DNA from 3 places in the Acidihalobacter prosperus genome. Region 1 is predicted to be linked to each of the others. Evidence: predicted binding sites of a transcription regulator. Region 1 holds the regulator's gene; each other region holds the start of a gene.

The links. Region 1 encodes sigma-54, which starts transcription at its own class of promoters, with help from an activator protein. Its sites were predicted from a motif close to TGGCANGNTNCNTGCTT; they were not measured.
Region 2: glnA (glutamate--ammonia ligase) is a predicted target of sigma-54. The motif match lies at 4,160-4,176, and genes of this name have one in related genera.
Region 3: THPRO_RS08155 (urease accessory protein UreD) is a predicted target of sigma-54. The motif match lies at 2,147-2,163, and genes of this name have one in related genera.

What each region holds. Positions count from the first base shown of each region.
Region 1 covers NZ_JQSG02000003.1:107,254-114,953, reverse strand. Annotated here, with positions in the region: gene THPRO_RS07290 (HPr family phosphocarrier protein) at 1-241, opposite strand, end outside; gene THPRO_RS07285 (PTS sugar transporter subunit IIA) at 228-641, opposite strand; gene rapZ (RNase adapter RapZ) at 686-1,546, opposite strand; gene hprK (HPr(Ser) kinase/phosphatase) at 1,543-2,487, opposite strand; gene ptsN (PTS IIA-like nitrogen regulatory protein PtsN) at 2,496-2,960, opposite strand; gene hpf (ribosome hibernation-promoting factor, HPF/YfiA family) at 2,985-3,305, opposite strand; gene THPRO_RS07260 (RNA polymerase factor sigma-54) at 3,528-4,988, opposite strand; gene lptB (LPS export ABC transporter ATP-binding protein) at 5,054-5,779, opposite strand; gene lptA (lipopolysaccharide transport periplasmic protein LptA) at 5,776-6,276, opposite strand; gene lptC (LPS export ABC transporter periplasmic protein LptC) at 6,302-6,871, opposite strand; gene THPRO_RS07240 (KdsC family phosphatase) at 6,868-7,353, opposite strand; gene THPRO_RS07235 (KpsF/GutQ family sugar-phosphate isomerase) at 7,448-7,700, opposite strand, start outside.
Region 2 covers NZ_JQSG02000003.1:397,432-405,131, reverse strand. Annotated here, with positions in the region: gene ntrC (nitrogen regulation protein NR(I)) at 1-691, opposite strand, end outside; gene glnL (nitrogen regulation protein NR(II)) at 688-1,761, opposite strand; gene THPRO_RS08600 (DUF4124 domain-containing protein) at 1,907-2,554, opposite strand; gene glnA (glutamate--ammonia ligase) at 2,660-4,069, opposite strand; gene THPRO_RS08590 (cation diffusion facilitator family transporter) at 4,261-5,433, opposite strand; gene THPRO_RS08585 (sulfurtransferase TusA family protein) at 5,503-5,745, opposite strand; gene THPRO_RS08580 (tRNA (5-methylaminomethyl-2-thiouridylate)-methyltransferase) at 5,748-6,794, opposite strand; gene THPRO_RS08575 (hypothetical protein) at 6,903-7,475, opposite strand; gene glyQ (glycine--tRNA ligase subunit alpha) at 7,597-7,700, shown strand, end outside.
Region 3 covers NZ_JQSG02000003.1:302,383-310,082, forward strand. Annotated here, with positions in the region: gene ureC (urease subunit alpha) at 1-84, opposite strand, end outside; gene THPRO_RS08140 (urease subunit beta) at 81-392, opposite strand; gene cynS (cyanase) at 400-843, opposite strand; gene ureA (urease subunit gamma) at 872-1,174, opposite strand; gene THPRO_RS08155 (urease accessory protein UreD) at 1,216-2,070, opposite strand; gene THPRO_RS08160 (YcgL domain-containing protein) at 2,260-2,505, opposite strand; gene THPRO_RS08165 (hypothetical protein) at 2,502-3,404, opposite strand; gene speA (biosynthetic arginine decarboxylase) at 3,426-5,303, opposite strand; gene speE (polyamine aminopropyltransferase) at 5,371-6,228, shown strand; gene THPRO_RS08180 (metalloregulator ArsR/SmtB family transcription factor) at 6,242-6,589, opposite strand; gene THPRO_RS08185 (arsenic transporter) at 6,671-7,700, shown strand, end outside.

The DNA of each region.
Region 1 (7,700 bases):
TCAGCGTACTCAGTTCGGCCAGCGCCTGTTCGGCGTCGGTACCGTCGGCGTGCAGTGTCAGCGTGCTGCCTTGGGCGGCGGCAAGCATCATGACCCCCATGATGCTCTTGCCGTTCACGCGGCGCCCGTTGCGCTCGAGTTCGATGTGGGCATCGAAGCGGCTGGCCAGCCCGACCAGGCGCGCCGCGGCGCGCGCGTGCAGCCCGAGCCGGTTGACGATGGTGACCTCAGTCTTTGCCATGCCTGCTGACCTCCTGGCAGTTGAGGACGCCGTCGTGCCCGCCGCTCAGCGCCTTGTCCATGAGCGCATCCAGATCGAGCGCGGGATAATTGAAGATGCGGATCAGCATGGGCAGGTTGACGCCGGCCAGAATGCGCACCTGATGCGCGTCATTGCAGAGTCGGCAGGCGATATTGCTGGGCGTGGAGCCGAACATGTCGGTCAGCACCAGGACGCCGTTGCCGGTATCGAGTCGGTCGCACAGTTCGCGGGCACGTTTGAGTATTTCATCCGGATCCGATACCGGCGAGACGGCCAGATTGGCCACGGACAGCGGTGTCTCGCGCAACATGCCGCGGGCCGTTTCCATCAGGTCGGCACCCAGTCGGTTGTGCGTGATGAGCAGGATTCCCACGGACATGAAACGATGAGCCTATGCAGGGTCGGGCGAATGGGGGCGGGCCATCAACCCAGCTCCCGGTGACGGATGGTGATTTCGGTACCGCGTTCGTCGCGGAAGGCGTCTCCGAGCCGCTGCACGAGGTAGACCGAGCGGTGTTGCCCGCCCGTGCAGCCGATCGACACGGTCAGATAACTGCGGTTTTCCGCCTCGAAGCGCGGAATCCAGGTCTGCAGGAACTGGCGGATATCATGGTACATATCCTCGACCATCGGGTGCGAGGCCAGATAGTGCTGCACCGATGGGTCGAGTCCGGTCTGGTTGCGCAGCCGCGGTTCCCAGTGCGGATTGGGCAGGCAGCGGACGTCGAAAATGAAATCGGAGTCACCCGGCACGCCGTGCTTGAAGCCGAACGACTGGAATTGCAGCGACAGTGAGCCGACGTGGCTGCGTCCGATGCGTTCGCGAATCTGGGCGCTGAGTTGATGGACGTTGCTGCGGGTGGTGTCGATGGTCAGATCGGCATGTTCGGCGATCACCGCGAGCAGCGAACGTTCCAGGTGTATCGCCTCGATCAGCGGCAGGCCCTTGCGCGACAGCGGGTGTTTGCGGCGGGTTTCGCTGAAGCGCTTGAGCAGCGTGTCGATCTCGGCCTGCAGATAGATGATTTCGAGTTGCACGCCGCGCGTGCGGATGTCCTCGAGAATGTCCTTGAAGCGGCGTAGCTCCTCGATGCCGCTGCGGGCATCGATGCCGACGGCGGCTTCGTCGTAAAGCTTGACCTTGGGGCTGAGCAGGTTTTCGACGAAGGCAGGCAGCAGGCCGAGGTGCAGGTTGTCGATGCAATACAATCCCTCGTCTTCTAGGGCGTGCAGGGCGACGGTCTTGCCGGAGCCCGAAAGGCCGCTGATGATGATCAGTCTCACGGTTGGTTCCCGAGGCGTTCCTGCTGGCGCTGGATCAGGTCGTCGGCCGCATCATAACCGGATTGCAGCAACAGATGTTTGCGCACCGCGGCTTCGACCAGCACCGCCAGGTTGCGGCTGGGGGCGACGGGAATCTCGATCACGGGGATCTCGACACCGAGCAGGCGCCGGGTCCGGGTAATGCCGTACAGCCGGTGCTCGTCTGCATGATGGCCGCCGTGATGGTGGCGCAGGTCGATGATCAGCCTCAGGTACTTGTTGAGCTTGATCGCATTGTCGCCGTACATCGCGCGCACGTTGAGAATGCCGAGGCCGCGTACCTCGAGCATGTCCTGCAGCACCATCGGGCAACGCCCCTGCAGGGTGTCGGGGGTAATGCGGGCAAATTCGGGGGCGTCGTCCGCGACCAGTCGGTGGCCGCGGGTGATCAGTTCCAGCGCCAGCTCGCTCTTGCCCACGTTGCTGTCGCCGGTCAGCAACAGACCCGTGCCGAGTACCTCCATGAACACGCCGTGTGCGGTGGCGGTTTCGGCGAGGGTCTCGCTCAGGTAGTAGCGCAGGGTGCTGATGAGTTCCTGGGTGGCCAGTGGCGAGGCGAACAGCGGGATGCCGGCGTGCTCGGCCAGCCCGATCATGCGCTCGTCCGGGAATTCCCCGCCGCCGATCACGATCAGAATGCTTTCGCCGTTGAACATCTGCCGCAAGGCCTGTTCGCGGGCGTCGTCGTCGAGCTGGCGCAGATAGGCGCACTCGCGACTGCCAAGCACCTGGACGCAATGCGGGTGCACCAGATTCAGATGTCCGACGAGGGTGGCGCCGCCCCAGTGCGTGTCGGCGGCGGACAGCTGGTGTACGCCTCCGTCGCGTCCCGACAGCCAGGAGAGCTGCAGGCGCTTGCCGAGCGCTTGGTAGAGGGCAGCCGCTGAAAGATTGGCTTCCATGGCGTCGCCTAGGCGGCGTGCCGGGCTTCCCAGTCGCTGAGCAGTCCCAGAGTGGCTTCGCTGCCATCGGCAGTGCGCAGCTGTTGCACGGCGACCGGGTCGCTGAACAGCTGCGCCAGCCTGGAAAGCGTCTCCAGGTGTTCGCTGGCGCTATCCTCCGGCACCAGCAACGCGAACAGCAGGTCGACGGGTTGCTGGTCGGGGGCATCGAAATCGATGCCCCCGCTGAGTTTGATGAAGGCGGCCTGCGTCTCCTTGAGCCCGGTCATGCGGCCGTGGGGGATCGCCACCCCATGGCCCAAGCCGGTGCTGCCGAGGCGTTCGCGCGCGAGCAAGGTATCGAAGACCTCGTGCGAGGAAACCTGCCCGCCTTGGGCCAGCAGCTCGCTCAGTGCTTCCAGCGCCCGTTTCTTGCTGTGGATGTCGGCACCGCTGAGGATGCGCTCGGTGGTGAGAAGTTCGCCTATCTGCATGGTTCAGGTGTCGCCCCGATGTTTTCAGGTGGCCGTGCGTTTGGTCGCTTCGGCCTTGTGGTGGTCCTTGGTTTTTTCCTTGTGCTTGATGACCTGCCGGTCGAGCTTGTCGACGAGTGCGTCGATGGCGGCGTACATGTCTTCGCTGACGGCGTCCGCGAAGAGCTGGTTGCCGCTGAGATTGAGGCTGGCTTCGGCTTTCTGGCGCAGTTTTTCTACGGAGAGGATCACGTGGACGTCAATCATGTTGTCGAAATGCCGCTCGAGGCGCTGGAATTTTTCGCTCACATAGCTGCGCAGGGCGTCGGTCAGCTCGATATGGTGCCCGGACAGATTGATTTGCATACGATACTCCTCGTTGAGGGCCATGTCTTATGTGCCCATGTGGGGGGCGGGGCCGTCATGGCTGGCGCCATCCCGCGGCCGCTTTCGCGGCCAGGGGCGGCATCCCCCGCCGCCTGATGTCGACGCTCGCACCCGACCGTGCTCCCTGGTCCGGCCGGCCCGCGGCAGGTGTTTCGCGGTGCGCAAGGTCGAGGATACGTGTGAAGTCGCCATAATCTGAGTCTAGTTGAGGCGCTTGCGATCGCTGGAGGACGGGATGTTCATGCCCTCGCGGTACTTGGCCACGGTGCGGCGCGCCACCTGGATGCCCTTTTCGCCGAGCAGGTCGGCGATCTTGCTGTCCGACAGGGGCTTGTCACCGGGTTCGCCCTCGATCAGCTTGCGGATCATCGCGCGTATGGCGACGGCCGAGCACTCGCCGCCGTCGGCCGTGCCGACATGGCTGGAGAAGAAGTACTTGAATTCGAAGATGCCGCGGGGGGTATACATGTATTTCTGGGTGGTGACGCGGGAGATGGTCGATTCGTGCATCTCGACCTGTTCGGCGATGTCGCGCAGCACCAGCGGTTTCATGGCCTCCTCGCCGTATTCCAGAAAGCCTCGCTGTTGCTCGACGATGGCGGTGGCGACGCGCAACAGGGTTTCGTTGCGGCTTTGCAGGCTCTTGATGAACCAGCGGGCCTCCTGCAGCTGATTCTTCATGTAGGTGTTGTCCACGCTGCTGTCCGCGCGCCGGACCATCGAGGCGTAGGTCGAATTCACGCGCAGGCGCGGCGCCACCTCCGAGTTGAGCTCCACGCGCCAGCGCTGCCCCTGTTTGCGCACGGTCACGTCGGGGACGATGTACTCGGGGCGGCTGTTGCTGATCTGCGCGCCAGGGCGGGGGTTGAGCGACTGGATCAGTGCGATGGTTTCCTGCAGCTCGGTCTCGTCCAGATCCAGGTGACGCATCAGTGCCTTGAAATCGTGGTTGCCGAGCAGGTCGATGTGCGATTGCACAAGATGCCGCGCCGATGCCAGCCGGGGGGTGTCCCTCGGCATCTCCGAGAGCTGTATGTCAAGGCACTCGGACAGGTTGCGCGCACCGCAGCCGGGCGGATCGAGCCGTTGTACGAGATGCAGTACGGCTTCGACGTCCTCGATCTCGAGTTCGGTCTGCAGTTGATCCGCGAGCGAGGCGCGGATGTTTTCCAGGTCTTCCTGAAGATAGCCGTCGTTGCCGATCGCGTCGATCAGGGTCATGGCGATCAGGCGGTCCTGCTCGTTCATGGTGGCGAGGTGGACCTGCCAGAGCAGATGGTCCGCAAGCGATTCGCCGTCTCCGCTCTGCGACTCATAGGGGTCGCGGTCGTCGCCTTCGGAGGGTGCGGAGCCGGCCGCGGAGGGCGGTTCGTAGATGTCGTCCCAGGCGCTGTCGACGGGCAGCTCGTCCGGAATCGTGTCCTGCGACGGACTGTCCTCGGCGCTGCTTTCGCGGGCTTCGCCGTTGATCGGTTCGCCGTCCGCGCCTTCGCCCCGGCCGCCGTCCTCGTCGATTTCGAGCATGGGGTTGGTCTCGAGCACTTCCTGGATGTGCGTCTGCAGCTCGAGCGTCGAGTACTGCAGCAGACGTATCGCCTGCTGCAGCTGGGGAGTCATCGCCAGGGATTGCCCCAGCCTGAGTTGAATGGATGGCTTGATCATCGCGCCTGATGTTTATCTTGAATCCGCGTTTAACGCAATGGTCATCATCGGTCTACGGGATGTTGTTAGAGTCGGAAGTCCTGCCCCAGATAGACCTCGCGGGCCTTCTGATTGTGCAGGATGTCTTCCGGCGCGCCTTCGGCGAGCACATGACCCTCGCTCAGGATATAGGCTCGCTGGCAGATGCCGAGGGTTTCACGCACATTGTGATCGGTAATCAAGACGCCAATGTCCCGGTCGCTCAGGTGTCGCACGATCCGCTGGATGTCGAGTACCGAAATGGGGTCGACGCCGGCGAAGGGTTCGTCGAGCAGGATGAAGGCCGGGTCGGCGGCCAGCGCGCGCGCAATCTCGACGCGTCGTCTCTCACCGCCCGAGAGGCTGAAGCCGCGACTGGCGCGGATATGCCCGATCTGCAATTCATCCAACAGACTTTCCAGGGTTTCATTCTGTGCCCTGGGGTCGAGATTGTCACGCAGTTCGAGTACGGCGCGGATGTTGGCTTCGACGCTGAGGCGGCGGAAAACCGAGGCTTCCTGCGGCAGATAGCCAACGCCCATGCGTGCGCGGGCGTGCATGGGGAAGCGGGTGATGTCCTGATCGTTGAGGTGTATCCGCCCCGAATCCGGCTGAATCAGACCGACGATGATGTAGAAGCAGGTGGTCTTGCCCGCGCCGTTGGGGCCGAGCAGGCCGACGATTTCGCCGCTGCCGACCTCGAGGGAAACGCCGCCGAGCACGTCGCGTCCGCGATAGCGCTTGGTCAGGCCACTGGCGCCGAGCACGCTCATGGCGCGGATTTTCCCGTCGTGCCCTGATCGGGCACCAGCGTGGCCTCGACGCGATGCCCAGGCGCACCGGCGGTGACGACGCCATTTTTCGTGTCGTAGACGATATGCGTGCTGCTGAAGGTGTTGCGCTCCTGGCTCAGTTCGGCCTGTCCCTGCAGTTGTATCTGCCGGCTGTCCGGCAGGTAGAGCATGTGCGCCGCGTGTCCCTTGACCGGTTTGCCCTTGGGGGTGACGTCGCTGAAGGTGGCCGGGTTGCCGTCCATGGTCAGGCGTTCGACCGGTCCCTTGGGCGGCGCCACCACGGTCAGTCGGTCGCCGTCGATGGTGAGGGTGTTCTGGGTGACGCGGACGTGCCCGGTGTAGATGCCGACACCGGTCTTCTGGTCGAAATGAAATCGGTCTGCGCTGATATGCACGGGCGCATCGCGTGCCACCGGCGGCGCGGCCACGGCAGCGGCCGGCAGCAGCGCGGCTAGAAACAGCAGGCGCCATGGCACGCGCCGTTCTACGCTCGGCCGGGGCTCAGGGCTGCGCGGTGGGGCGGGTGTAGACACTGTTCACGTCCTTTAGGAGGTCGAAGACCTGCTGCTTGAAATTCGCGTCCAGGCCGATGCCCCGCGTCACGTAGCCGGGGCCTTCGATGCGCGTGGGTTTCGGGCTGGTCGCGATCTGCCGACGCGTGTCGACCGTCACATCATTGGATATCACGCGAATCGTCCGACCCTGCGCGTCCTGACGCGTGATCACCACCCGTTCCGGCATGCGCACGACGGTGTCGCCGGGCAACAGTACCGCGCTGGGTGAGCGCAGCGTGACCGGCGCGCCGTGCTCAGGATATACCACGAGCACGGGATCGGTCAGCCGGGTCAGGCGGTCGGGCAGGGTGTGTGCGAGATGCGTCGCCCGTAGCCGGTAGCGTGGCTGCCCATCGCGGCGCATCTGGGTCAGGGTGATGTCGTCGGCGGAGTAGTCGGTGCCGCGGGCCAAGGGGGCAACCTTGAGCGGCGGCGGCAGCACGTGTCGAGCCAGCCACAGACCCAGTAGCAGGGTGACGGCCAGTGCGGCGCCTGTGAGCAGGCGCTGCGCGTTCATGCGAGATAGGTCGCGACCAGGCGTTCGTACTGCCCCTGGGCGCGCATCACCAGTTCGCAGGCTTCGCGTGCCGCACCCTGGCCGCCGGCGCGTGCCGTCACCCAGTGCGCGTGCGTGCGGACTTCGGCGGCCGCGTCGGCGACGGCGATGCCGAGCCCGGCGCGGCGTATCACCGGCAGGTCGACGAGGTCGTCGCCGACGAAGGCGGCGGCGGCAGGCGGTAGCCCGAGCGTCGTCAGCAGATCCTCGAAGGCCGGCAGTTTGTCGCGGCGGCCTTGGATCACGTGCTCGATGCCGAGATCGGCCGCGCGGCGGGCGACGACCTGCGAACGCCTTCCCGTAAGCAGTGCGAGGGTCACGCCGCTGGCCTGGAGCATGCGCATGCCGTGACCGTCGCGCGAATTGAAGGCTTTGTATTCCTGGCCGTCGTCGCCGAGAAACAGGCGACCGTCGGTGAGTACGCCGTCGACGTCGAAGATCATCACGCGTATGGCGCGCGCGCGCGCCAGCACCGGGCCTGCCGGCTGTTGTTCGATGTCGTTCGGGGCGGCGCCCGCGTGCTTGTCCCGGCTCATGTCACACCACGCCCGCACGCATCAGGTCATGCATGTTCAGCGCGCCGACCAGTCGGGACTGCTCGTCGACGACCGGCAGCGCCTGGATACGGTGGTCCTCCATCAGCTTGACCACCGCGGCTGCCAGCATGTCGGGGCGCGCAGTCTTGCAGTCGCGCGTCATCACGCGTTCGATCGGCGTGGCATGGATGTCGAGCGCGCTGTCGAGCGTGCGGCGCAGGTCGCCGTCGGTGTAGACCCCGACGACCTTGTTT
Region 2 (7,700 bases), 290 kb from region 1:
AGCGCCCGCGTCGTTGTGCCTGGGCGCCCGTGAAGGCGCCGCGCTCATGTCCGAAGAGTTCGGATTCGAGCAGGTCGCGCGGGATCGCGGCGGTATTGAGGGCGATGTACGGTCCAGCAGCACGAGGGCTGTGACGGTGCAGCGCGCGCGCGACCAGTTCCTTGCCGGTGCCGGATTCGCCCGTGATCAGCACGGTGATGTTGGAGCGAGCCAGCCGACCGATGGCGCGGAACACCTCCTGCATCGCCGGCGCTTCGCCTAGGATTTCAGGGGTTTCCTCACGTGTCGCGTCGAGCTCGGCGCCGGTCGATTGCTGGCGCGCGCGCTGGCAGGCGCGGCGTGCCAGCTCGACGGCCTCGTCGACGTCGAAGGGCTTGGGCAGATATTCGAAGGCTCCGCCCTGATAGGCCGCGACCGCGGCGTCGAGATCCGAATGCGCGGTGATGATGATGACGGGGATTTCGGGATACTGCGTGCGCAGGCGCTCAAGCAGGGCGAGGCCATCCTGGCCCGGCATGCGGATGTCGCTGATGATCACCCGGGGGCGCTGCTGCTCCAGCTGGCGCAGCACGGATTCGGCATCCTCGAAGACGGCGACGTCGAAACCAGCGCCGCCGAGTGCGCGCTCCAAGACCCAGCGGATGGAGCGGTCATCGTCGACGACCCAGATCGTGTCCTTGCCCTCGCTCATGTTTCGTTCCCCAGTGGGAGCAGAATGGTGAATTGTGTGTGCCCTGGCCGAGATTGACATTCGATCAATCCTCCATGCTGGGTAATCAGTGACTGGGAGATGGCCAAACCGAGTCCTGTGCCTTCTGCGCGCCCGGATACCATGGGGTAGAAGATGCGGTCGAGCATGCCCTCGGGTACGCCCGGTCCATCGTCGACCACATGGATGACGGCGACCAGACGGTGGCGGACGCTGCCGATGGTGTGATTGCGCGTAATGCGCGTGCGCAGCAGTATCCGGCCGCTTTCGCCGACCGCGTGCACGGCGTTTTGAAGGATGTTGAGAACGGCTTGGAAGATCATGTCGCGGTCGAACATGAGCTCGGGGATGCTCGGGTCGTAGTCGGTCGCGAGGCTGATGCCGGGAGGCAGGTCGACGTTGACCAGCTGACGGGCGCGTTCGAGTACCTCGTGGATATTGCTGATGTTCATGCGCGGGCGGCTGTTGGGGCCGAGCATGCGGTCGACCAGGCCACGCAGGCGGTCGGCTTCGGCGACGATGATCCGGGTGTACTCCCGCAGATCGTCCGCGATGAGCTCGCGCTCCAGCAGCTGGGCGGCGCCGCGCAGGCCGCTCAGCGGATTCTTGATTTCGTGCGCGAGTCCTCGAAGTAGCTCGCGTGCGGTCGATTGCTGGCTGAGCAAACGCTTTTCGCGGGTGATGCGCAGCTGGCGATCGATATGGCTGAGTTCCAGCATGACGCCGTCAACGTGTTCGCCGATGATCCAGGGCGTGATGGTGCAGTCGACGTTGGTCTGCCGATGGCCTGGCAGGTGCAGGAGCTTTTCGCGCTCGGTCAGGGGATGCGCGGTGGCCACGGCCTCGCGCAGGGCGAGGATAAAGGCCTCGTCGCCGGGAAACAGCAGTTCGGCCGGGCTGCCGATCACATTCTGCGCGCTGTGTTCGAGCAGCATTTCGCCCGCGGGGTTGAGCAGCCGCAGGATTAGTCCGCTGTCGAAGTACAGAATCGCGGTCGTGAGGTTGTCGAGTATCTCGGCTTCGCTGGGAGCCATGGATGTTGGCGGCGTCATCGTTGTCATCATGGCACTGGCAAGCAAAAAGCGCGCCGTGCGTGCCGGCGGCGGCAGCCTTGCATGCACGGCAATCGCGCACGCTTATTATGCACCTAAATGGTGCATGCCGGGCGACAGGGGTGGGCCGGTACGGCCGTGTCGGTCAGTTGGGCGCGTGGAATTGCGGCGCGCGCGGCATCATGGGGGCGCGCGGCGCCTGATTCGCGGCTCCGCTGGCATTCGACGTGGCGCCGTTTGTGGGCGATTGTCCGGGATTGAACAGCACCGAGTGGCGCAACACGCTGAAGGTGACGCCCGGTGAGCGGATGGCGATGCCACCGGCGCGGCCTTCGACGGCGGCGTAGAGCGTATGGCTACCACGGTCGACATTGTGCAGCGGAATCTGGGTGGAGGTGCCGCTGTAGACCTGCGCGCCATCCATGAACAGGCGAATGCGATCGCCGGGCATGAGCGCGGGCATCAGGTTCAACGAAACCGTGATGTCGCCATTGTTGGCGCGTATCGCCTGATTGTTGGCCGGCGAGGTGATGGTCAGCGCACGATAGGCTGAGCGTTGGTTGCCGTTTCCGGGGGCGAGGCCCGGGGGTGGCGAGAGCGGCTGCTGCGGCGTCTGAATGGTGTCGAGTGGGTGATTGAGCTCGAGTTTTTGCGCCTTGCCGTTGGGAGGCGGCGTGTCGGAAAAGACGACGTCGCCCTGGGCGTTGACCCAGCGGTAGATGGTTGCCTGTGCGGTCGCCGTGACGAGCAGCAGGCTGAGGACGAGTAGCGCGCGCAGCATGGGGCAGAGCATAGGCCTGCGACGGGCTTGGCTGCAAGTGGCCGGTTTTGCGGGACTATCCAAAAAAGAAGGGCGCCCCGGCGGGGCGCCCTTCGTCCGATCCTCAATACAGGCAGATCAGATGCTGTAGTACATGTCGAACTCGACAGGATGCGTGGTCATGCGCATACGGGTAACCTCTTCCATCTTGAGGTCGATGTAGGCGTCGATGGCATCGTCGCTGAACACGCCGCCGGCGGTGAGGAAGGCGCGATCCGCGTGCAGGGCCGCAAGCGCCTGATCCAGCGCATGACAGACCTGGGGAATCTTCTTCTCCTCTTCGGGCGGCAGGTCGTACAGGTTCTTGTCCATCGCGTCGCCGGGATGGATCTTGTTCTGAATGCCGTCGATGCCGGCCATCATCATCGCGGTGAAGGCGAGGTAAGGGTTGCCGGTCGAATCGGGGAAGCGGACCTCGATGCGGCGCGCCTTGGGGCTGGAAACCCACGGAATGCGGATGGAGGCGGAACGGTTGCGTGCCGAGTAGGCCAGCATGACCGGCGCTTCGAAACCGGGTACCAGGCGCTTGTAGCTGTTGGTCGAGGCATTGGTCAGCGCGTTGATGGCCCGCGCATGCTTGATGATGCCGCCGATGTAGAACAGCGCGGTTTCGGACAGGCCGCCGTACAGGTCGCCGGCGAACAGATTCACGCCGTCCTTCGCGAGCGACTGGTGGACGTGCATGCCGTTGCCGTTATCGCCGACCAGCGGCTTGGGCATGAAGGTCGCGGTCTTGCCGTAGTTGTGGGCGACGTTATGCACCACGTACTTGAGGATCTGATTCCAGTCCGCACGCTTGACCAGGGTGTTGAACTGGGTGCCGATCTCGCATTGGCCGGCGGTGGCGACTTCGTGATGGTGGACTTCGGTGGGCACCCCCATTTCCTCGAGCACCAGGCACATGGCCGAACGCAGGTCCTGCAGCGAGTCGACCGGCGGCACCGGGAAGTAGCCGCCCTTGACGCCGGGGCGATGGCCGATGTTGCCTTCCTCGAAGACCTTTTCGGAGTTCCAGCCGGCCTCGTCGGAGTCGATCTTGTAGAACGCGCCCTGCATGTTCGCGCCCCAGCGGATATCGTCGAACACGAAGAATTCGGGTTCGGGGCCGAAGTAGGCCGTGTCGGCGATGCCGGTGGACTTCAGGTAGGCTTCCGCGCGCTTGGCGATGGAGCGCGGGTCGCGCTCGTAGCCCTGCATCGTGGACGGCTCGATGATGTCGCAGCGCAGGTTCATCGTGGTCTCGTTGAAGAACGGGTCGATGACCGCGGTATCGGCGTCGGGCATCAGGATCATGTCGGAGGCCTCGATGCCCTTCCAGCCGGCGATCGAGGAGCCGTCGAACATCTTGCCGTCCTCGAACAGCGATTCGTCGATCGTGTGTGCCGGCACGCTCACGTGCTGTTCCTTGCCGCGGGTGTCGGTAAAGCGGAAATCGACGTATTTGACGTCGTGTTCCTTCATCATGTTGAGAACGTCATTCGGGGACATGCTTATAGGCTCCTCACGCGTGGTTCGTTAGATGTAGTCCTGACTGGCAGCTCTGTTGGCGGTCGAGCCCCACCGTATGATGCGTTTCATAAGCACAAAAAATGCCAAGACAAGCGCCTGAGCGGGCGCAGGTGCCGCCGCCGCGCGCCGGAATGGCGCTCTATCATGGTGCGCTAACGCCCATGGCGCACTTATTTGGTGCATTCGTGGCGAAAGTAGACCCTGACTTCGCCGATTTCCGGTAACTGTTTGCTGGTCGAAATGAGCTGCTCCGCGACCTCGTGCACCGAGTCGGTCGCTTCCGACGGCCCGCGAAGCGGCATGAATAGGTCGAGGTGGGCCCGCCCGTTGAGGTAATGCAGGTGGACATTCTCGAGGTTCGCCGCTGCCGGGATATCTTTCCACTGCTGACGCAGCGCTGCAAGCAGGGCCTGTCGCAGCGGCAGATGCATGCAGCTGGCCTCGCGCTCGTCGTCCTCGGGATCGACATGCACGGTCACGTCGGAGACGTGCTCGAAATGGGTGATCAGGTGGTCGCGTACCGCTTCGCCGATATGGTGGCCTTCCGAGACGCTGATGCGCGGGTTGACCTGAATGTGCACGTCCGCGAGCGCCTCGCCGCCCATGCGACGGGTGCGCAGCATGTGCAGGCTCTTGACGCCGTCCAGCGCGAGGATGCTGTCGCGTATGGCTTCGACCTCGTCGGCGTCGAGGCCGGTGTCGATCAGTTCGCGCACGCCGCTGGTGGCAAGCTGCCAGCCGATCCGCAGGATCATCGCCGAGACCGCGATGGCGGCAATGCTGTCGAGATGCTCGAAACCGAGCAGGGTGCCGCCGATGCCGGCAAACACGATCAGCGACGAGAGTACGTCGGAGCGATGATGCCACGCGTTGGCCTTGAGCAGGTTGGATTTGACCCGCTTGGCAACGTGCATGGTGTAGTGGTACAGCGATTCCTTGGCGGCGATGGCCAGCAGGGCGAATGCCAGGGCAACGGGTTCGGGGCCGGGGCCGTGCGTTGGCTGCAGCAGGTGGCTGAATGCCTCGATGGCGATGCCTGCGGCCACGCCCATGAGCGCGAGCCCGACCACGACGGAGCCCAGGGTTTCGATGCGCCGATGCCCGTACGGATGCTCGTCGTCGGCATCCTGGCTGCCGTGTTTGGCGGCAAGTAGAACGACGACGTCGCTGGCGAGATCGGACAGGGTGTGCAGGCCGTCGGCGACCAGCGCCTGGGAGTGCGCCATGAGTCCGCCAGCGATCTGTGCCGTGGAAACGATCAGATTGATCAGGGAGCCGATCAGGGTGACGCGGCGTATGGCGCCGAAGCGGGCGTCAGAGGGGGCGATGTCGATGGTTTCCATGGGGCCTGGGTCTCGCGTCGGGCTGGGAATTATGCCACCGGCACGGGCGCAATACCCATGCCGGTCGCGTCAGGCGCTGTCGTCGCCCGTTCGTACCTCGATCAGCAGGACGACCTCGCCGTCTTGCTGTCGGGATTCCAGTACGCGGTGTCCATGCACGCGACACCAAGCGGGCACGTCCAGCAGCGCGCCGGGGTCCGTGCAAAAGACCCGCAGGGTATCGCCGGGAGGCAGCTCGGCGATGCGGTTTTGTACGCGGATCACCGGCAGCGGGCAGAGCAGCCGGCGTGCGTCGAGGCTGTGTTCGGCCATGCTCAGACGTACCAGGACGTAGGTACGTCGGCCGCGGACAGCGGTGCGACCTTCAGGGCGCGCGGCTCATCGCCGGGCTCGGTCACTCCGACTTCGACCCAGTCGGCGTCGCGTCCCTGGCTGAAGCGGGCGACGATGCGGGCGGCGAGGGAGAGGTCCTCGGCGCTGAGGGTTTCGCTGGCTTCCACCAGGGTCAGCGGACCGGCATGGCTGAGCGGCTGCAGGTGGACGAACTGCTTGCGGTAGCCCTCGAGGAAGCGCGATTCGCCCTCCTCGCGGGACACGATCAGCTTGAAGTGCGCGCGCGGGCGCAGATGGCGGCCCACCTTGAGCAGCATGATGTCGTCGAGCTCGTAGCGTTTTTCGCCGCGGTGCTGCCACAGATCGCCGAGCTTGCGCGAATAGCTTTCGTCGGTGAGAAAGCAGCAGCCGCCGGCGGGTTGGGCATAGTCGTCGAATCCGAAGCGCTCGGCCAGCGCGATCTGGGGCTTGCGCGAGCGTCCTGAGAAGTCGAACAGCTGGTCGCGGTCGACCCAGCCCTCACGCTCGGGTAGGGTCGGCGCCAGGTTTTTCGCGCACAACGGCCGCAACAGGCGGTCGTCGGCACCGGACTCGCGGGCGACGATAGGCAGGGTGACCTTGCGCTGCGATTTGGGGCGCTGGCCGATCACCTCGCCGGTGATGATGAAGTCGAAGTCGTGCGCCTGCATCCACTCGCGCGCCTTGCCGACCATGAATATCTTGCAGTCCAGGCAGGGATTGAGGTGGGCGCCGTAGCCGTGCCTTGGGTTCAGCACGACGTCCTTGTACTCTTCGACGATATCAATGATGTGCAGTTTGATGCCGAGCTGTTCCGCCACCCACAGGGCGTTGTTTCGCTTGGGCTTGCTGCGGTCCTGCTTGCGGATCGCGTGCGTGTGGCCTTCGACGCAGAAGCCGGTGAAGAAGTTGATGCCCTCGACATGCACGCCCTGCGCCTGAACGGCGCGCGCGGCGAGCATGGAATCGAGTCCGCCGGAAATCAGGGCCACGGCCTTGCGCTGGGTCATCGTGCTGTACGGATGTGGGATGGGCGGGCATCTTAGCAAACGCGCTGCCGGCGCCCAACTCCGGCGACCGCCGCCCCGTCCGCGTGGCGGCGGTCGCCGGAGCGTTCGCTAGTGCCGGGTGTCCGTATGAGGCGGCGCGACGGGGATGGCGCGGGTATGGCGGGCGAGCGCCTCGCGCGCGCCGCGACTGCCGGTGCGCGACCACAGCTCGAACTGGTCGAGCGCGCCGAGGGCCTCGAAGGCCGGGCGCGCGCGCATGGCGCTGAGGGTGTCCATCAGGGTGACGAAGCCTGCGGCAAGCGCGTGGAAGAGCTGCCCGGCGCCCTGACTCAGAGCGCCGGCGAGATCCAGATAGGCCGTGCGGCCGAGATCGACGAAGTAGTCGATGCCGACGCGCCGCCGCCGGGCGATGCCCGGGAACAGGCCGGCGAACAGTAGGCACTGGTCGCCCACGTCGCGCAGCTGCCCGGCGCGGATGCCGCCGTTTCCGGTCTGGGCCTTGAGATATTCGAGCGCCATGATGGTGCGCGCCAGTTCGGGCCGACGGTGAAAGCGTTGCAGCAGCATCATCAGATAGGCTTCCAGCTCGTCATCGAGGGGCTGGCCGGCGTCGCTGGCGCCCTCGCGTATGAGGCGCTGCCACAGGGCCGCGGCCGTCGGTTCAAGGATCAGATCGCTCATACCTCACCTCCACGTGCAGGCTTCAGTATTTTCCCTAGCACACGACGTGCCTGGCCGCCTTGCTGGGGCCCGCCTGCGGCGGGTTATACTTGCCGCCGTTTCCAGCGCGGCGCAGAAACCCATGACCAGCTACGACGTCTCCACCTTCCAAGCCCTGATCAGGGCCTTGCAGGACTATTGGTCCGGCCATGGCTGCGTGATCCTGCAGCCCTACGACATGGAAAT
Region 3 (7,700 bases), 200 kb from region 1:
TGCGGTGTCGCCGAGGCGCACGCGGTCGCCCACGGTGGGTCCGTACATCTCCGCGTAGGCGCGGCGGTCGATCGTGCGGCTCATGCGTCCAGTGCTCCCATGATACGTGCGTTGAATCCGTAGACCGTGCGTGCGCCGGCCAGCGCGACCAGCTCGACCTCGCGTGTCTGCCCGGGCTCGAAGCGCACGGCGGTGCCGGCCGGGATGTTCAGCCGGAAGCCGCGCGCGGCCTCGCGGTCGAAGTCCAGCGCGCCGTTGGTCTCGTGGAAGTGATAGTGCGAGCCGACCTGGATGGGCCGGTCGCCGGTGTTGGCCACGCGCAGGCTGCGCGTCTCGCGGCCGGCGTTGATCTCGATCACGCCCTCGGCGGGCAGCAGTTCTCCGGGAATCATCGCGGCGTCACCACTTGCGGTAGGGCAGGAACTTGCCGTTGTAGGTGATCTTCACGCGGTCGCCCTTGGGGTCGGAGACACGCTCGATGTCGAGTTCGAAATCGATGGCGCTCATGATGCCGTCGCCGAATTCCTCGTGGATCAGCGCCTTGATCGTGCTGCCGTAGACCTGGGTGATTTCGTGCAGGCGGTAGATCAGCGGGTCGGTGGGCACGTCGCTGTCCAGCGAACCCTTGAGCGGGCATTCCGTCAAGGCCGCGACAAAGGACGGGTCCAGCCCGAGCAGGGCAACCGCGGCGGTGGCCTCGTCCTCGCTCATCGACTGCTGGCCGAGCAGCGCGGAGGTGGTCCACACCGGATGGCGTCCCACCGCCTTGGCCAGGGCGGTCCAGGTCAGGCCCTTGGCGCGCTTGGCCTCGAGCACGGCCTCGGTGACTTCTTCTCGATACATGCGGTACCTCCTGGCTAGCATTGCCCCGTCAGGGGATCGGGTGGTGCACGGTGACCAGCTTGGTCCCGTCGGGGAAGGTCGCCTCGACCTGTACCTCGGGGATCATCTCCGGGATGCCTTCCATCACGTCGTCGCGGCCGAGCAGGGTCGTGCCGTAGTCCATCAGCTCGGCTACGGTACGGCCGTCGCGGGCGCCTTCGAGAATCGCCGCGCTGATGTAGGCCACGGCCTCCGGGTAGTTGAGCTTGAGACCGCGCGCCTTGCGCCGCTCGGCCAGCAGTGCAGCGGTGAACAGCAGCAGCTTGTCCTTCTCCTTGGGCAGCAAATCCACGTGCAACTCCTCAGGTCGTTGATACTCGTTATTCCACTCTTTCAGGTACGCCAGATGCGCGGCGGACACGCCGGGCGACCGAAAACGCGTGGGCGCAACCAGGCCCATAAAGCCTCGAACCACGCGCGCGCGTGCCCCGCCTCGGCGCCGAGGTAGCGCGCGACCAGCAGGCGCTCGACCCGCGTCACACCGCCGCGGCCCGTCGCCGGCTCACCAAGCCCCGCGTCATATAGCGCATCCAGCGTGCAGGGGATCGGGGCTGCGCACACCAGCGTTGCGCTGACCACCTGCCCCTGCAAGCCCCAGATCGCATCCAGCAGCGGATCGCCGGGATCGAGCGCAAGGCGCTCGACCAATATCGGGTGCCCCTCGACGACGACCTCGAGACGCTGACGCCAATGGCCCTCGCCGAAACCGGTACCCGCCGCCGGACGGCCTAGACACACGATCTCCCAGCCGAAGTAGCGGGCGTCGCTCGCCAGCTCGACACGAGTGTCGAGTTCGGCGCGCGCGCCCTCGAACAGGATGGTTTCCTGCGGCAGCCATTCCAGCGCGGCTCCCGGTGCCACGCGCAGCCGCTGTGCGACGTGCGCAACACGCTGCGGATTGGAGTAGAACTTGCCCGCCGAGGGCGTGGTCATCAGCGCGTGCGAATCCGCTTCCGCCTCGGCTTCCAGGCACAGGCTGTCGCCGCCGACCACGCCCGCAGGCGGGTGCAGCAGGTAGACATGGCAGACGGCGCCCTCCGGGTAGAACGGCCGTTGGATCAGCAGCGGGCCGATGTGCCGCCGCTGCCGCACATAGCTGCGACCCTGCCGTGCACCGAAGACCAGCGACAACGACGCCTGCCAGCCATCGCCGGCATCAGCGGCGACCGCTGCCGCGGAGACCGTCATGCCGCGCCCTTCCGGCCCCGTTTCGTTTGCATCACAATCCGGCTCCTTTGCGATATTGGGCAGCCCCTGGCCTCTGCAGCAAGGCTCGTGCCATATCGCAAGGTACCGACCCCGGCCGGCCCTCGGTCACCCGCCATGCACGAAAACGGTGCATGCAGCGCGCGCGCAGCACAAAGGCTGCGCCCACGTCTACAGCGGGCGCTCGTTGGCCGGTGGCATTTGCAGATGGAACCCCTGGCCCCGCAAATTGCCCAGCACCTGCACGGCGTCCGCCTGCGCCAGTCGGCGCTCGGGCGTCAGTTCGAACTCAAGCGCGAAGTCGGCAGCGCCGAAAAGCCGCATCAGCGCGTCGGGCACCTCGGAGAAGTCGTCTTGACGCGGCAGATAGAGGTAGGCGTCCGCACGGCGGCGACTGCGATAGACATAACATTTCATGGCGTGGCAATGCTCGTGTTGGCGGGCAAACCGCTTGCATTGGCCCCAACGGACGGGCTCGGCGTGTCGTGAGCGGGCACTGTGACCGGCACGGCCGTTTGGGGCAAGCCGGTGGCGTTGCCGGGCAGCGCACCAGGCCCTGCGACCGGAACACCGCTCGTACCCGGTTCGCCGACGGGCAGCGCGCCAGCGGCTTCGGGAGCGTGCGGCGCAATGACGCTGCCCGCGGGGGCATAAACCGCCACCGACGCCAGACGGGTCCATGCCAGGGCATACCCGACGCTGCCGGTGGACTGATCGGCGTCGACAGTGATGCCGTCGCCGCTGACCGCCGCAAGTACGCCCTCGATGGCACCGCCATCGAGCACCTGTACCCGCACCTTGCGGCCGGTATACCGCGCCAGCACGTCGAACGCGGCGGGCTGATAACGATACGCCGGCGCCGCCGTGACGTGCCGCTCGTGCTTGGCCTTGGAGGCAGCCTCCGCCTGTGCCTGCTTGCGCGCAGCCGCTTCCTCCTGGCGAAGTGCGGCCACTTCGGCCTCATTGGGCACCGGTATGTCGCGGTCGACGGTAAACGGTAACTCGATACGGCCGTTCCAGCCGTACACCGCCAACACGGGACCCGCCGACGAGTGCCGCAGATAGTCCGCCACCGGCGCCGCCGCACCGCCATACAGCGATACGATCATCGTCAGCAGGGCGGCGGCGATGGCGTAGAGGCCGAACTGGGTCTGCTGCCAGCGGGTGATCGCGTACCACAGCAGCAGCGGCGGCAACAGCAGCACGCCCAGCCCCCACAGCAGTGTTTCGCGAAAGGCGCAGCGCACGAGGGCGAGACCACCTAAGGTCAGCAGCGCCAGGGATGCCACGAACAACCAGACCATCGACTGCGTCATGCGCCTCCCGGACGGTATCCGTCAGTCTTCCAGATAGGTGTATCCGTTCAAACCGGTTTCCAGCTCGGCCAGTATGCGCGAAGCCTCCGCCGTCTCCAGACCCGCCGCCTGTACCTTGCGGCGATAGGCGGCGAGCAATTCTTCGGGGTCGAAATGCACGTAGCTTAGCAATTCCGCAATCGCATCGCCCGCCTCCACCGGCGCCAGGCGGCAGCCCCCCGCCGGGTCGAGATCGACGTTGATCGCGTCGGTGTCGCCGAACAGATTGTGCAGGTCGCCGAGAATTTCCTGGTACGCGCCGACCAGAAAGATGCCCAGCAGATAGCGCTGGCCGCGCCGCCAGGGGTGCAGCGGCAGGCTGGATTCGAGGTCGGCGCCGACCACGTAGCGCTCGACGTGCCCGTCGGAGTCGCAGGTCAGATCCTGCAGCACGCCACGACGGGTCGGTCGTTCTTCCAGCCGGTGCAGCGGCATGATCGGAAAGATCTGGTCGATGGCCCACACGTCGGGAATCGACTGGAACACCGAGAAGTTGCAGAACACCTTGTCGGCCAGCCGCTCGCGCAGATCCTCCAGCATGTCGCGCTCGACCTTGGACTGGCCATCCAGCCCCGCCGACAGGCGACGGCAGATGATCACGTACAGCTCCTCGGCGCGCGCGCGCTGGGCGAGGTCGAGCACGCCGTGCGTGTACATGCCGTGCGCCTCGCTCAGCCAGTAGGCCGCATCGTGGTAGATCTCGCTCGCCGGATGCGCGCCCGCCGCCTCCGCAAGACGCCACAGATCCTGCAGGATCACCGGCTCGTCCTCGCCCGGCGGCGCCCCCAGCCCGGGTTCGCCGGGCGACTCCACGTCGATCACCTCGGTGATCAGGACGGCATGATGCGCGGTCATCGCACGCCCGGCCTCGGTGAAGATGTCCGGCGGCGGCATACCCTCGTCGCGACAGACCTCGTGCAGGGTGCGCACGATGTTGGCGGCGTACTCGTGCACGCTGTAGTTCATGGAGCAGTAGTTGCGCGAACGGGAGCCTTCGTAGTCGATGCCCAGCCCGCCGCCGACGTCGGCGATGCACAACGGCGCGCCCAGGCGGCGCAGCTCGGCATAGTAGCGCGCGGCCTCGCGCACGCCGCGCTGGATGTCGCGGATGTTGGCGAGCTGCGAACCCATGTGGAAGTGCAGCAGTTCCAGGCAGTCGAGCATGCCCTGTTCGCGCAGCCGCTCGATCACGCGCAGCGCCTGCGCGGCGGACAGTCCGAACTTGCCCTTCTCGCCGCCGGTGTTCTGCCAGTTGCCGCTGCCCACCGAGGACAGTCTCACGCGCAGGCCGAGCAGCGGGCGCACGCCGAGATCCTGCGCGGCCTCCAGCACGAGATCGAGTTCGGAAGGTTTTTCGATCACGATGTACGGGCGGTGGCCGAGCCGGCGGCCGAGCAGCGCGAGGCGCATGTACTCTCGGTCCTTGTAGCCGTTGCACACGATCACCCCGCCCGCCCGCGCGCGCGCCAGCACGGCCATCAGCTCCGGCTTGCTGCCGGCCTCGAGCCCCACGCGCTCGCCGCCGTGGCCGAGAATCTCGTCGACCACGCTGCGCTGCTGGTTGACCTTGATCGGGTAGACCGCCGTATAGCGGCCCGGATAGCCGAACTGCTCGCGGGCGCTGTCGAAGGCGCCGCACAGGGTGTCCACGCGGTCGCGCAGGATGTGGTTGAAGCGCACCAGCATCGGCAGACGCATTCCCTCGCCGAGCAAGGTGTCCGCCAGCGCGGCGAGGTCGACCGTCTCGCCGTTGCGTCCGTGCGCATGCACGTGTCCGTCCGCCGCCACGTCGAAGTACCCCCCGCTCCAGGTCGCCGTGTTGTATAGCCGGCGCGCAGCGTCGATCGACCAATCCGTCATGCCCTGACCCCTGACCCAAGTGAGTCCGTATAATAGCGCCTCGCATCCGCTTCAAGGAGACTGGCGCATGGCGCTCGACGAGAACTGGTACACGGAGATCCACACGGACGCGGGCAGCGCGTTTTCGCTCAAGGTCCGGCGCAAGCTTCACGACGAGCAGTCGGAATATCAGCGCATCGAGGTCTTTGAAACCGAGGGCTACGGCCGGCTAATGACCATCGACGGCCTCGTCATGCTCAGCGACCGCGACAATTTCATCTATCACGAGATGATGACCCATCCCGCCCTGTTCAGCCATCCGCGCCCGCGGCGGGTGGTGATCGTCGGCGGCGGCGACTGCGGCACCCTGCGCGAGGTGCTCAAGCACCCCGAGGTCGAGTCGGCGGTGCAGGTCGAAATCGACGAACGCGTGACCCGCGTGTCCGAGCAGTTCTTCCCGGCACTGTGCGGATCCAACGGCGACCCGCGCGCGGAATTCTTCTTCGGCGACGGCATTCGCTGGATGAAGGAGGCCGAACCCGGCTCCATCGACGTCATCATCATCGACAGCACCGACCCGGTCGGCCCCGCCAAGGGGTTGTTCTCGGAACCCTTCTACCGCGACTGCCTGCGCGCGCTCGGCGAGGACGGCCTGCTCGCGCAGCAGAGCGAATCGCCGCTCTACCACAGCACCAGCATCATCCGGCCCATGCACGACGAAATGCGCAAGAGCGGCTTCCTCGACACCCTGACCCTGTTCTACCCGCAACCGGTATACCCCTCGGGCTGGTGGTCGACCACGCTGGCGGCGAAATCCGCGCCGGTCGCCTTCCTGCGCGAGGAACAATGCGAGCAGAAGTGCTTCGAAACGCACTACTACAACGACGCCATCCACCGCGCGGCAATGGCGGTGCCGGAATTCGTCCGGCGGGAACTGCTCGGATAGCCCAGTGCCGCCCTTAGGCCGCGCAGCCGTTGCGTGGCCGCGTGGTCATCGGCTGCAGCCGCGCGGCGTCCTCCGCGAAGGGCGCCTGCGCATGCAGCGAACCGGCGCTCACCGCCAGAATCTCGCGCGCCCAGCCGGGCAGATCGTCGTGCAGGCGGTAGAAGACCCACAGTCCGTCGCGGCGGTCGGCCACCACGCCGGCCTCGCGCAGACTGGCCAGATGGCGCGAGATCTTCGGCTGCACCATGTCCAGCGCCTCGGTCAGTTCGCACACGCAGAGCTCACCGGCACGCTGCATCAGCACCAGGCAGCGCAGACGTGTCTGGTCGGAAAGGGCTCGAAAAAAACGCTCAGGAGTCATCTCGGCAACACATCCGTTATTTGATATATACGGGAAAACGATTATACTCGCGGCCGGTTCAAACATCCGGTGCCAGTCGTCATGTTAGCGCTCGCGATCTTTCTGATCACCCTCGTCTTCGTCATCTGGCAGCCACGCGGGCTCGGCATCGGCTGGAGCGCCGCGGGCGGCGCACTGCTGGCACTGGCCACCGGCGTGATCACGCTGCACGACATCCCGATCGTCTGGCATATCGTGTGGGACGCGACCTTCACCTTCGTCGGCCTGATCATCATCTCGCTGACCCTGGACGAGGCCGGCTTCTTCCACTGGGCGGCGCTGCATGTCGCCCGCTGGGGCGGCGGCAGCGGCAAGCGGCTGTTCCCGCTCGTCATTCTGCTCGGCGCGCTGATCGCGGCCTTCTTCGCCAACGACGGCGCCGCCCTGCTGCTCACCCCGATCGTGCTCGCCATCCTGCTGCGGCTGGGGTTCAACCCGGCCGGCGCGCTGGCCTTCGTGATCGGCACCGGTTTCGTGGCCGATACCACCAGCCTGCCGCTGATCATCTCGAATCTGGTCAACATCGTCAGCGCCAATTACTTCGCCATCCCCTTCGACCATTACGCGCGGGTGATGATACCCGTGGACCTCGCCGCGCTCGCGGCGACGCTGGTCGTGTTGTGGCTGTATTTCCGCCGCGACCTGCCGGCGCGCTACGCCCTCGAGGGCCTGGAAGCCCCCGCCCACGCGATCCGCGATCCGCTGGTGTTCCGCGCCAGCTTCCCGCTGCTCGCGGTGCTGCTCGCGGCCTATTTCGTGACCGCGCAGTTCGGCGTTCACGTCTCCGTGGTCACCGGCGCGGGCGCGCTGATCCTGCTCGGGCTTGCCGGACGCTGGCACCAGGGCGGGCGCGGCGGCGTGATTCCCGTGCGCAAGGTGGTCAAGGAAGCCCCCTGGCAGATCGTGATCTTCAGCTTGGGCATGTATCTCGTGGTCTACGGCCTGCGCAACGCCGGACTCACCGCCTATCTGGCCCAGGCGCTCGAATGGCTCGGCGGGCACGGGCCGACCGTGGCGGCGCTCGGCACCGGCTTCCTCAGCGCCGTACTGTCCTCGGTGATGAACAACATGC